Regions from separate parts of the Alkalihalobacillus sp. NPDC127517 genome, predicted to be linked through region 2. Evidence: riboswitches for the same ligand, from Rfam matches in the RefSeq annotation. Region 2 holds a riboswitch; each other region holds the start of a gene.
The links. A riboswitch is a leader RNA that binds a small molecule or an ion and turns the genes downstream of it on or off. The one in region 2 is predicted to bind S-adenosylmethionine.
Positions count from the first base shown of each region.

Region 1 (4,122 bases), on a different contig from region 2:
TCCATCAAATGTATCCGCAGCCTGTAGAATTTGGTCTTTGCCAACCGCAGCCACTGTTTTTGGTGTGCGTACGCCGAATTTTTCAAGCTCCATATATTGAACCACCTTACTCACCTCAAGCTGCAATGCCCGGCTATTATTAATTACCGTACGACCGTAACGTTCGAGCCAAGCCAGCACTGCTGCTGCAAGCTCAGGCGCATAACGGTGACCTCGCGTGTGAGAAGAAGCACTCATACGCGAATAAAATATACCTTCAGGAGGAGCATCGTTTAGATTAATAGCTCCACTGCCTAAATGCCAATCCTCATATGGTAAGCCTAACTCTTCTAATCTGTTAAATAAGTGGACGGTCCACTCCTGATTTTCATGTATGACATAGATCTTCTTCATCTTAGATTGTCTCCTTTGTTTGCTTTCTTAGTTGTTCAACAACGGGCATCACATCGCGAGCGAAGCGTTCCATTTCTTCATATTGCGGCGAGCATTGTAAGAGCACTAGATCAAGCCCAACCTCTTCATACTCCAAAATTCGTTTGGCAATCATCTCTGGTGTGCCAATCAATTCAGGTCGTAACCCGCGGTTGGATACAGAGTAGTCTTGCAGTTTAATTTGCTGTTCCAGCTGCGATTTGCTTGTAAAATCATCGTATCCCGCATAGGCATCAGATTCCTTCACATCCGTAATGCGGGCAAGCTCAGCCTGGGCTTCTTCTTCAGTATCACGACAAATGACGTAAGCCGCCATTCCAAAACGTGAAAATGGTGTGTGCCCCGTTTTCTTCCGACGTTCCTTCATATCAGCAATCTTCGCGCGGATCTCTTCTACTGTACCACCGTGCATCACGTAGGCGTCACATTTTTCAGCGATTGTTGTTTTGCCCTGCTCACTCTCACCACCAGCATAAAGAATCGGATTTGGACGCTGAACAGGTTTTGGTGAAAGCTTCGTATCCTTTAACTGATAGTAAGTTCCATCATAAGTGAAGGAGTCTTCTGTCCACAGTCCTTTTAACACATCAATGAACTCCTCGGTTCGTGCATAGCGCTCATCGTGCTCTGTGAATACTCCACCATATTGTCGCGCTTCCTCAGCCCACCAGGCAGACACAACATTTAACGTAAACCGACCGTTACTAATCTGATCAATATTCGCCGCCATCTTTGCCGTAGTCGCTGGATTATGGAACCCCGGACGAATCGCCGTCATTAACTCTATTTTTGAGGTAACCGCAGCAAGCGCCGCAGCTGTAGTCCATGCCTCGAGCACATCTTCACCTGGACCCTTTATATCATTTAAGTAAAGTTCAGCAAGGAGAGTTGTATCGTATCCCCAATCCTCCGCTGCTTGAATCACTTTTTTTGCATAATCAAAGGTTGCCGGCATCTGTTCATCTTGAACATTGCGTAACCACCCTCCAAAAATCGGTAGCCAAAACCCATATTTCATTTGATACGCCCCCACTCTATAATAAAAAAAACACCTCTTCGATAAGAAGACGTGTGCGTACTCCTTATCTATCAGAATGATCATCATTCTGCTGGATTTGGCACCTGTACATCTGTGTCGGTTGCCGGGCTTCATAGGGCCAGTCCCTCTGCCTCTCTTGATAAGATATATGATTGTCTATTAATTTTATCAGATTAATCAGATTTACTCAAACATAGAGTTTCAAGATGCATTCTCTCGCGTTTTATGACGAACTGAGCGAAAAATTAAATAAATGATAAGTATTCCTAGAACAATGACTAATGCTGATTTGATGGGAGTTGGCTCTCCGATCATGTTCTGCAATAGATCACCTGGACTAAAGGGGACGCCGAGCCATCTTAAGATTCCTTGAGCTAAAAAATAGAATACTATCCCTAGGATAAACCACTTCATAAAGCCGCCCACCACCTCATGATTCAGAAAATAGATTATATTCAGTGTATCAAGAATTGATGTGTTTGAAAAGGATGAGGGTGTGTAATGCTCCATTCTGCTCTCTAACGTTCCAATCCACCTCCCCCCCAAAAAAACAGCAAGCATCCGAAGATACTTACTGCTTGGCATGGGCTTCTTCTGCTGCTGCCATGTCCATATGAAAGAACTCCCAAAGGTGGCCATCGATGTCTGCGAAGCTCCATCCATACATGAATCCGTGATCCTGTGGTTCATTATAAGCTCCTGCTCCTGCAGCGAGTGCTCGATTTACAACCTCGTCCACTTCTTCTCGGCTATCAAGGGAGAGCGCGACAATCGCTTCGGAGTGAGTGCTTGTGTTTGGGATTTCTTTTTTGGTGAACGATGTGTAGCGGTCTTCTTCAAGAAGCATCACATAAATGGTTTCGTTAACGACCATGCATGTTGCACTTTCGTCTTCGAATTGTTGATTAAACGTAAAGCCAACCTCTGTAAAAAAGGACTTTGATTTTTGTAGATTCTTGACTGGAAGATTCACAAAGATTTGTCTTGCCTTAATATTCATCCGTTACCCTACTCTCATCATTTTGTTCCCTTATAATTCGCCTTCTTTTTGCTAGTTCCTGCTTTTGTATCGTTCTCTTTTGCTGTGTATTCAAAAAAACCTGGAACGTCATAAGTGTTTACCTTATCAATCGATTCCATAACCTTCATCTTAATTTCTTGTTCAACGTCTTCTCGGTACTGCCAAGGGATGTGACGAATGCTTTTCTTGATCTTCGGCTCCATCTTCTCAATGAGATCTTTTTGTCTTTTCGTATCAATCATGCTTGTCCTCCTGATCTATAGCTGTTCTTAATTTTGAAAGAGCTCTTGTCGCAATTTGAGAAACATTCTGTGGTGTACTTCCAAGCCTTTTGGCAATGGCCTTATGACTGAGTCCATCTAGAAAATAGAGGTTCAGCACCTGCTTTTGCTTCTCAGAGAGCTTGAGAAACTGTTTGTATAGTGCCGGATTCTCAATCATTTCCTCCAAATGCTGCCCTCCATCTGTGACAAGACTCTCTACGCTTGGACCCTTCGATTCTAAGACATCATGAAGATAGAGTGAGTGATCGTCTGAGAGTGGTTGGTCCATCACATAGGAATGGCGTGCGAAATGACGCCTGTAGCGTTTGCTTACATCAATAGAATAAAAGTGGATCAGTTGCGAAAGATATTTCACTAGTCGAAGCTCCATATAAAAACTACGAAAATATTCATTCACAGCCTCCCTATTTTTAACTGTTGGTTCTACAATACTTTCTATTAACAGCTCCATATGCTGTTCTTCTTCAAGAAATGCTTTAATGACTGGTGTGTTAAGAGCCTTTTCATAGGTTATGACAAACTCTCTAAACTCATTTGACTCCTGATAGGCACGTTGGTTTACTAACTCCATCATCCATACCTCCTTTCTCTTTAAAGAGATGACAAGCAACGAATAATCAACGTTTCATAAAATAAATAAGAACTTATGTTCTCATTATACACAGAAAATGCGAATATATGTTCTTGTCAATTTGGGAAATAAGTTGATTTTTTATTCATGGAGATCTCTTTATATAGTAGCTTCTCTTAAAGGGGTGAAAAGATGGGAACTATGCCTGAATGGACGATGTTGCTTGCGAACGTTGGTTTTCCAAGTGCTGTTGCCTTGTATCTACTGTTTCGTTTTGAAAAGCAAATCACCGCACAGACGCTGGCCATTGAAGACCTGACAAGGAAGCTTGCAACCAAAAATGAGGAGGACGAGTAACATGAATATCATCCAAGATTTAATTCCAACGAGTAACTCAAACCGCCCAGGGACAAGCCTTGCTCCAACTTTCATCACCGTACACGAAACAGCCAACACCAACCCAGGAGCCGATGCAGAGACGCATTCCCGCTATGTTAAAGGAGCAGATGCCCAGAGCCGACAAGTCTCCTGGCACTATACAGTAGACGATTCCACCACCTATCAACACCTTCCGATTAATGAAGTGGGGTGGCACGCAGGTTCAATTGGGAACAGCCAGTCAATCGGAATTGAACTTTGTGTGAATAGCGATGGGAATTTCACCGCAACACGCCAAAGAGGGGTTGAATTAATCCAGAGCTTAATGAATCAGTTAGACATTCCACTCTCTCGTGTGGTCAGCCATCAGCATTGGACAGGCAAAAACTGCCCAGCT
Region 1 is NZ_JBNNQX010000005.1:218,929-223,050, forward strand. It holds gene ACQKKO_RS08555 (ATP-grasp domain-containing protein) at 1-393, opposite strand, end outside; gene ACQKKO_RS08560 (LLM class flavin-dependent oxidoreductase) at 395-1,450, opposite strand; SAM riboswitch class I at 1,512-1,617, opposite strand; gene ACQKKO_RS08565 (hypothetical protein) at 1,673-1,885, opposite strand; gene ACQKKO_RS08570 (VOC family protein) at 2,043-2,471, opposite strand; gene ACQKKO_RS08575 (sigma-O factor regulator RsoA) at 2,489-2,734, opposite strand; gene ACQKKO_RS08580 (sigma-70 family RNA polymerase sigma factor) at 2,727-3,350, opposite strand; gene ACQKKO_RS08585 (YvrJ family protein) at 3,540-3,704, shown strand; gene ACQKKO_RS08590 (N-acetylmuramoyl-L-alanine amidase) at 3,706-4,122, shown strand, end outside.
Region 1: another riboswitch for S-adenosylmethionine. It lies ahead of ACQKKO_RS08560 (LLM class flavin-dependent oxidoreductase); the one in region 2 lies ahead of ACQKKO_RS00060 (methionine ABC transporter ATP-binding protein).

Region 2 (4,122 bases):
ATGTTTCCATCCCCCATCTGATTTTTTAGCGTTTATCTGTTTTATATGTGAGAAGGTCGCCGATCCACTGTACAACAAATACGATTAGTAGAATGACAACTGTAGCCACCAATGTTACATCACTATTATTTCGTTGGAACCCTTCCTGGTAAGCAAGTGTTCCGAGTCCTCCACCACCAACAATTCCAGCCATGGCCGTGTATCCGATCATTGCAATTGTTGTAACTGTAATACCTGAGATAAGTGCAGGTGTAGATTCTGGTAGTAATACTTTAAAGATGATGGTTGAAGATGTTGCTCCCATCGATTGGGCCGCTTCAATCACACCACGGTCAATTTCTCTTAAAGCAATTTCAACCATACGTGCATAAAATGGCGCCGCCCCAATAATCAGTGCAGGCAAGGCAGCAGTTGGTCCAAGAATTGTCCCAACCAATAACTTAGTAAATGGAATAATTAAAATCAAAAGAATGACAAATGGTATCGATCGTGTGATATTTACATAAGCACCAATCACCGTATTAATCGGCTTATTGGCCCATAAGTTACCCTTACCAGTTAAATATAACAGTAATCCGAGCAGAATACCAAGAATAAATGTAGCGATTAAAGAAATTCCTGTCATATAGATGGTTTCAAGGGTTGCATCCCAGATACGATCCCAACGAACATTTGGAAATAATGCTTCAGTCACGGCGTAACACCTCCGCTTCAACCTCTTTGGTCATAATATAATCTAATGCTTTTTTCTTTTCTGCATCATCACCGGTAATCTGGATAAACAAGGTTCCATACGATCCACCTTGAACCTTTGTAATCTTACCGTGAAGAATGGATACATCAATTGTAAATGTACGAATGAGTTCTGAGATTAATGGTCGTTCTGCGCTCGTTCCTGAGAACGTTAACTGAACAATGTCTCCAGATCCTGCATCGTCTAAAAGCTCTTGGATGGTTTCTTCTGTATCATCGTGCTCTGTAATTTGTTTAAGGAACTCTTTTGTCATTTCTTCCTTAGGGTGTCGGAACACATCAAGTACAGGGCCTTTTTCAACGATTTGTCCATTCTCCATTACAGCTACCTCGGAACAAATCTTACGGATAACATGCATTTCGTGTGTAATCAATACAATCGTTAGCTTAAGCTTCTGATTGATATCCACTAACAAATCTAAGATGGATTCAGTCGTTTTTGGATCCAGGGCTGAAGTGGCTTCATCACATAGGAGCACCTTCGGATTGTTTGCAAGAGCTCTTGCAATTCCCACACGCTGTTTTTGTCCTCCACTTAGCTGAGAAGGATAACTTGCATCTCTTCCATCCAGCCCAACAAGCTTAATTAGTTCCTTAACTCGTTGATCTTTTTCTTCACCTTTAACCCCTGCGATTTCGAGAGGAAAGGCGATGTTATCGTATACCGTACGAGACCATAGTAGGTTGAAGTGTTGAAAGATCATTCCCATTTCTTGACGGGATCTCCGGAGCTCTTTTTTTGATAAATTGGATATGTCTTCTCCATCTATGTTTACTTCGCCACTAGTCGGGCGCTCTAACATGTTCAACATACGAATGAGTGTACTCTTTCCTGCACCACTATAACCGATGATGCCAAAGATACCGCCTTTTTCGATTGTTAAGTCAACACCATCTACTGCAGTAACGGCTCCACTTTTTAATTCAAAAACTTTCTTTAATCCTTTAAGTGTTATCACAAGCGTAATCCTCACTTTCTATTCGTACTAAAACAAAAAAACCTCATGCAGATAAGCAGAAGGTTTTCATATATCCCTCTCTCATCTGTCAAAGCAACATTCGTTACTTTGCTGGAATTAGCACCTGCAGAATCTGTGAGATTCCGTGGTTGCCGGGCATCGTAGGGCCAGTCCCTCCGCCACTCTTGATAAGAGTTTATTTAATTTTGTACTAAGTTGGGAAAATCATAGCATGCAATCATAAACTGGTCAACTTTTTTCAACGACTAGAGGGGCTGGAATATCTTTCTGCTTCCGGCCAAATACAAAATAGAAGTAAACAGAACCAATTAAATAGAGACATGCGGTAATTGTAAAAACAATGGCATAGCCTGTATACGAACCATACATTAACACAATGCCCATAGACACCGGTCCCATGATTGCCCAACCTAATTGAAAGACCATTTGCCCTAATGAGTTGGCGAGACCACGCATAGAGGGGTCAACCAATCGCATCATAAGTGCTGAGTGAATTGGGTTTCCAGCATTCATTAAGGCCTGCCTGAACAAAAATCCAATGACGGCGAGCCAGAGAATTTCTGTATAGGCGCTTAACAAAAGAAATGGTAGTGATCCAATTTGAAGTAGCACAACGGCTTTAACCTCGCCAAATCGTTTTACCACACTCGGTCCAATCATCATAGCGACCGCTGTCATCCCCTGTCCGAGCGCCAGGATGATCCCTACAAGTGAATAACTTACATCAAAGCGATCCGTGAAATAAAGATTTAAATATGGGATAACCAGCCCTGAGCCAAAGCCGATTAACAAGCTGGCCAACGCAAATAAAACAATTAATTTTAAGGATTCTTTTTTCTCAGCTAACTGCTTGAATCCAGACAATCGTCCTGCTTGGAACGACGCTATCTTTCGTTTTTCTTTTATTTTTATAAGTGGTATCAACCCTACACAAACAATGGTCACACCAATTAAAAGTGTAATTCTGACACTCTCGAGCATGGAGATGTCGAACCACGTATGTAGGGAGTCGGTTAATATTCCACCAAATAAGTTCCCTATAACATTGGCAGCCATCATCATCGCCGCATTTAAGCTAAATAAATGGACGCGTTCAGATTCCTTCGAGTTCTCTGCAAGGAGTGGAATGGCTGTTACCTGTACAAATGCCATAAAAAAACCTGTGATGAAGGCTCCAAGAATTAAAAGATCTTCTGCGATACCAACACTCCGCAAGACCAAGCTTGCCGCGACCATGATTGAACCAATGAGAATGAGACGCTTACGCCCAAGTCGATCGCTTAGCAAGCCTACTGGAAGTAACGCAATTGCTGTAGCCGTTGCCTGCATGGCGATTACTCGGCCGTTTACATCATCAGCATAGCCAAGTTCTCTTATATAATAATTATAAATGACCATAAAAATGCCCATTCCTACATTCAGCATAAAAGAAGCCAAGAGAAATAGACGAATGTTCAGATTGTATCCTTTAATTTTTGTTGACCAATCCTTTGTAAATTGAGCCATTTGCCCTCTCCTATATCTTTCTATTTCGGTTCCCTAAGTAATCATATACGAACTTCTATAGAAAGAGAAGAGATAACGCACAAAAAAACCCTCCAAAAATTGAAGGGTTTCCGTACGTATTTAGTCTTCGCTAATCATTGTGTTGTACTCATCAGCAGACATTAGCTTGTCTACTTCACCTGCATCCTTAGGTTCAACAACAATCATCCATGCTTTTTCGTAAGGTGACTCATTCACAAATTCTGGAGAGTCATCTAAGTTCTCATTAATCTCAACAACTTTACCGCTGATTGGTGCGTATAATTCAGATACTGTTTTCACTGATTCAACACTACCAAATGGCTCGTCCGCTTCGATTTCGTCGCCAATCTCTGGAAGCTCAACGAATACGATATCCCCAAGCTCTGATTGAGCAAAGTCTGTAATTCCAATACGAACTTTATCTCCTTCTGTTTTAACCCATTCATGTTCCTCTGAATACTTAAGTTCTGCTGGTAAATTGTTCGTCATGTCATAACCCCTCCATCAACTTGTTCCAATCTGCATTTATTATAACTGAACTTCGTTATAAAAAAAATGAGTTAGTTCCAGATTTGTTCAAATTGTTCTTCTTTAAATCCAAGTGTTACTTTATCGCCATCTGTTGTAATCGGTCGTTTAATCAGCATTCCATCAGAAGAAAGGACCTCTAGCATTTCATCTTCGCTCATTGATGCGAGCTTATCTTTTAGTTCTAATTCCCTATACTTTTGACCACTCGTATTAAAAAATTTCTTTAATTCAAGTCCGCTTTTATTGTACAAATCCTTTAACGTTTCTTTTGAAGGTGGATCTTCAACAATATGTATTGAATTGACATCAACTTGATGATCTTCTAGCCACT
Region 2 is NZ_JBNNQX010000001.1:10,549-14,670, forward strand. It holds gene ACQKKO_RS00050 (MetQ/NlpA family ABC transporter substrate-binding protein) at 1-2, opposite strand, end outside; gene ACQKKO_RS00055 (methionine ABC transporter permease) at 26-694, opposite strand; gene ACQKKO_RS00060 (methionine ABC transporter ATP-binding protein) at 687-1,712, opposite strand; SAM riboswitch class I at 1,791-1,907, opposite strand; gene ACQKKO_RS00065 (MFS transporter) at 1,962-3,239, opposite strand; gene gcvH (glycine cleavage system protein GcvH) at 3,360-3,749, opposite strand; gene ACQKKO_RS00075 (arsenate reductase family protein) at 3,821-4,122, opposite strand, start outside.

Region 3 (4,122 bases), on a different contig from region 2:
ATCCTGCATCTGTTTTTTCATAGATACGTTGATGGAGAATGGTTTCCGCCGAAGGTTTTAATGGTGTATTTTCTACAGGCTGACTAGTCTTATCAACTAGCAAAAAATCCTCACCTGTTCGCTTTCGCTTGTCTCTGCCACTAGCTGTTACAAGAAACTGCAGGGGAAAATGGGACACTTTCACTGAAAGATTTCCACTCGTTCCTGGAAACCAATCCCGTGCAGCCAGTTCATCCTTAATATCCGCTAGTTCTTCCCAATGAGCTGCGTAGGAAAGCTGTGTACCCTTCACTTTGTAACCTCCTCTCGTCTCTCTTCAAATTGATGAATGATTTCGTGAAAGCTTGTAAACGCTGAATGGTTAAGAGACAGTTCGCGACACTTATCTAATAGAAAGGATCCGCAAGCAAAGACTTCATCCGCTTCTTTTGCTGCCTGCAAATCAGTAATTGAATCCCCAATCACAATCTTGTAGTAGGTTTCACTTGGGTAATGTCTTAAAATCGTTGGTTTACAGCAGCCACAATCATTTGAACAAAGCGAGTCACAACGATGTGGCCACGTAATGTGAATGGTTGGTTGATCAAAACGACTTCCGTTGCAGTATAAGCTGTGCGTTATTCCATAAGGCTTAAGGATAGGCTCTACAAAAAAATCAATTCCTCCACTTACAACCTTTAACGGAATGTGATTTTCTCGTACGTATTGAAGAAATGCTGGAAACCCGTCACGAATTTCAGCTTTGTTTAACACAAAATCAATGATCTCTTCCTTATAGCTTGAGGGGATTAATTGAAATAACTGGCCAACCCCTGACCGAATCGAGACTCGCTCAGCTAAAATGTCATCTTTAATTGCTTCCCAGCCAGGCGGGTTCACATGCTGCATGATGGCGATGATGTTATCTTTTGTTGTAATCGTCCCGTCAAAATCACAAAAAATAATCGGTGTTTTTTCAAATCTCTCTTTCATTTCTAATTCCCCCACAAATCAAGTGCTGCCTTCAGTTCTGGTGACTCCTTTGCCGCATCTGTTAAAGATGTGTCCATTACACCTTTAATCGCATCTCTAAATGCTTTTGCTCCGTCTCTTGCACCACCTGGATGTCCGTGGATTCCACCACCCGCATTAATTACACAATCACGGCCAAAGTCATGAATAAGTTTAGGCGTTAATCCTGGATGGATGCCTGCTGATGGAACAGGGAATGCCTTTTTCAGTTGACGCTTTTCTGTCAGTGCATGTGCAATGGCATCTGTTTCTGTTTTATCCAGGGCAACACTTCCATAAGGAGACGGGAATAACACAAGATCTGCTCCGGCCAATCGTAACAGCTTACCGAGTAACACACGGTTTGAAATGCCGTGAAATGGTGAGGCAGTTAGAGCCCCAGATACCGCTGGATGCGCCATAATTGGAACATGGATCTCAGGGTCTTCCGCTAATGCCTGCAATACATCCAACCCATAAGCAAACACATTAAATAATAAAGCTGTGGCTCCCTGGTCCACGGCTTGTTTTGCCTTTTCTTTTAATTCAAATGTTCGTCCAGTGAGATTCACAGCATAGAGCTTTCTTTCTCCTGTCTCTTCATACACTTGGTTTATAATCCTGCTCCCTATCTCTACTCTCTCACTGAAAGGGGTTAAAGAATTATCAAATAAAATCTCGTCATCTTTAACCAAGTCAACCCCACCTAGAAGTTGATCTGTTAATTGCTGACTAAATTCCTGTGTATCCTTACCAATCATCCCTTTAAAAATACTCATTACGAGGGGGCGATCATAGACACTAACAAGTTCTCGTATACCTTCTATGCCAAATGAAGGGCCAGGAAATGACTGCTCTAGCTCCGGAGGCAATTCCATATCAATTAATTTAATTTCTCCATCAAGCGATAACTTTCCAAATACAGTTGCTAGGATCGCCGGAAGGTCACTCGAAAAATTCGCTAGCGGGTAGGCGATTTTGATCCGTCCAATGGTGCGGGTATTCTTAAAGTAGCTTATGGTTTGTTCAGATGATTCTTCTTCGACTACCTCTACCACCTCGCCCTTATGACGCTCCAGCTGCTGTTTTTCAAGTGCGGGTAGATGGGTCCATGAACCAATGGTTAAACCAAGCGCAATGGACTCTGCTTTTTTATGTAAATCATGTTTTTGATCAAATACTCGATACGTAACGGTTATAAAGCTCATAAATAATCTCCTCTCCATACAAACAAAACCGCCCTCTTAAATGAGAAAGAGGACGGTAGCAATCATTTTATCTTGTCCTCTTATCTACCAAGTGATCTTGTGAGAATTAGCACCTTGAGTGGACATAAGTCAAAACAGGTTGCCGGGTATCATCGGGATCTTCCCTCCACCAGCTCTTCATAAGAGTAAAATCAATATTCAGTTTATAATGTTGATAAATATACTAAGGATTATGACAGCGTCCATCTATTCTGTCAATTAGCAAAAATCATTTTATCAGAATCTATTGACAACTGAATTCTTTCCTCGTAATATTTAAACCAATTACTCTGATTGGGAAAATGAAGATAACTCCTAATAATTGAATATGTAACTCTTATCGAGAGCTGGCTGAGGGAATTGGCCCTATGAAGCCCGGCAACCGACCTACTCATTCTCATGTGTGAGAATGAAAACCTTTAAGGTTTTAAGGCACGGTGCTACATCCAACAGACTCAAGTGAGTCTGAAAGATAAGAGGTTGAATCCTAGTGTTCAAGCCTCTTTCTTTCATGAAAGAGGCTTTTTAGATTTTATTTTATAAAGATGGAGGAATTCCTGTGACAACCTTTACTGAACGATATTTCACAATGACAGAGACCGAAGCGATTGAATATGCCAAAACGTTGTCGATATTTCCTGAAGGCTCTGCTATCACATGCGAGGAAATTGGCGACGGAAACTTAAATTATGTCTTCCGATTAGTTGATCCACAAACCTCACAATCCATTATTATTAAGCAAGCTGGCCCTGTTGCCAGAATTTCTGACGAGTTTAAGGTATCCCCTGATCGTAATCGAATTGAACATGATATTTTAAAAATACAAGGAGAATTAGTTCCTGAATTTGTTCCAGAGGTCTATCATTATGACCCTATTATGAATTGTACTGTTATGGAGGATCTCTCAAATTACACCATTCTCAGAAAAGCATTCTTACATAAACAAACGTTTCCGTTGCTAAGTGATCATCTTTCCACATTTCTTGTTCAAACGTTACTTCTAACGTCTGATCTTGTGCTTAATCATAAGGATAAGAAAGAACAGGTAAAAGCGTTCATTAATCCTGAGCTTTGTGAGATCACAGAAGATTTAGTGTATACAGAACCATTTTACGACTGCCATCGAAATGAAGTGTTTAGCGAGACGCTTCCTTATGTCCAAGAAGAGTTTTGGGGGGACGAACAATTAGCGCTAGAAACCGCTAAGCTTAAGTTTCAATTTCTAACAAAGGCACAGTCTCTCATCCATGGAGATTTCCACACTGGATCAATCTTTGTAACGGAACATCAAACAAAAGTGATTGATGCCGAATTTGCGTTTTACGGACCAGCAGGTTATGACATCGGTAATATCATCGCTAATTTAATCTTTGCTTATGTCAATGGTGAAGAAACGATTGAAGATCCGATCGAACGTGAATCGTATACGTCGTATTTACTTACCACGATACGAGAACTTGTTGACCAGTTTAAAGAGAAATTCACATATGCATTTTATGATCAAGTCACAGAACGGGTCGCTGAATATCCCGGGTTCTTAGAATACTATTTGGAGGAATTACTCACCGACACAGCAGCTGTTGTAGGTCTTGAGCTTTCACGCAGAGTCATTGGGCTTGCACCCGTAGAAGATCTGACAAGTATAACGGATCCAACGAAACGAGCATCTGCTGAGATTGCTTGCTTAAAGGCAGCAAAAGTGTTTATTTTAAACAGACAGGATTTCTTTCATGGAGAAGATTTCACTCGCGTCATTAGCGAATATGTGTAAGGAGAGAGAATAATGAAGCAACTTGTTGATGTCATTCAATCCGTTTATCTGTCTGAGGATGAAGGGTCATTGGTGATTTTAGATCAAACCCTCCTCCCAGGTCAAAAGGTATAT
Region 3 is NZ_JBNNQX010000011.1:17,246-21,367, forward strand. It holds gene ACQKKO_RS15365 (methylthioribulose 1-phosphate dehydratase) at 1-292, opposite strand, end outside; gene ACQKKO_RS15370 (2-hydroxy-3-keto-5-methylthiopentenyl-1-phosphate phosphatase) at 289-972, opposite strand; gene ACQKKO_RS15375 (2,3-diketo-5-methylthiopentyl-1-phosphate enolase) at 975-2,198, opposite strand; SAM riboswitch class I at 2,276-2,384, opposite strand; SAM riboswitch class I at 2,572-2,716, shown strand; gene mtnK (S-methyl-5-thioribose kinase) at 2,797-4,008, shown strand; gene mtnA (S-methyl-5-thioribose-1-phosphate isomerase) at 4,021-4,122, shown strand, end outside.
Region 3: another riboswitch for S-adenosylmethionine. It lies ahead of ACQKKO_RS15375 (2,3-diketo-5-methylthiopentyl-1-phosphate enolase); the one in region 2 lies ahead of ACQKKO_RS00060 (methionine ABC transporter ATP-binding protein).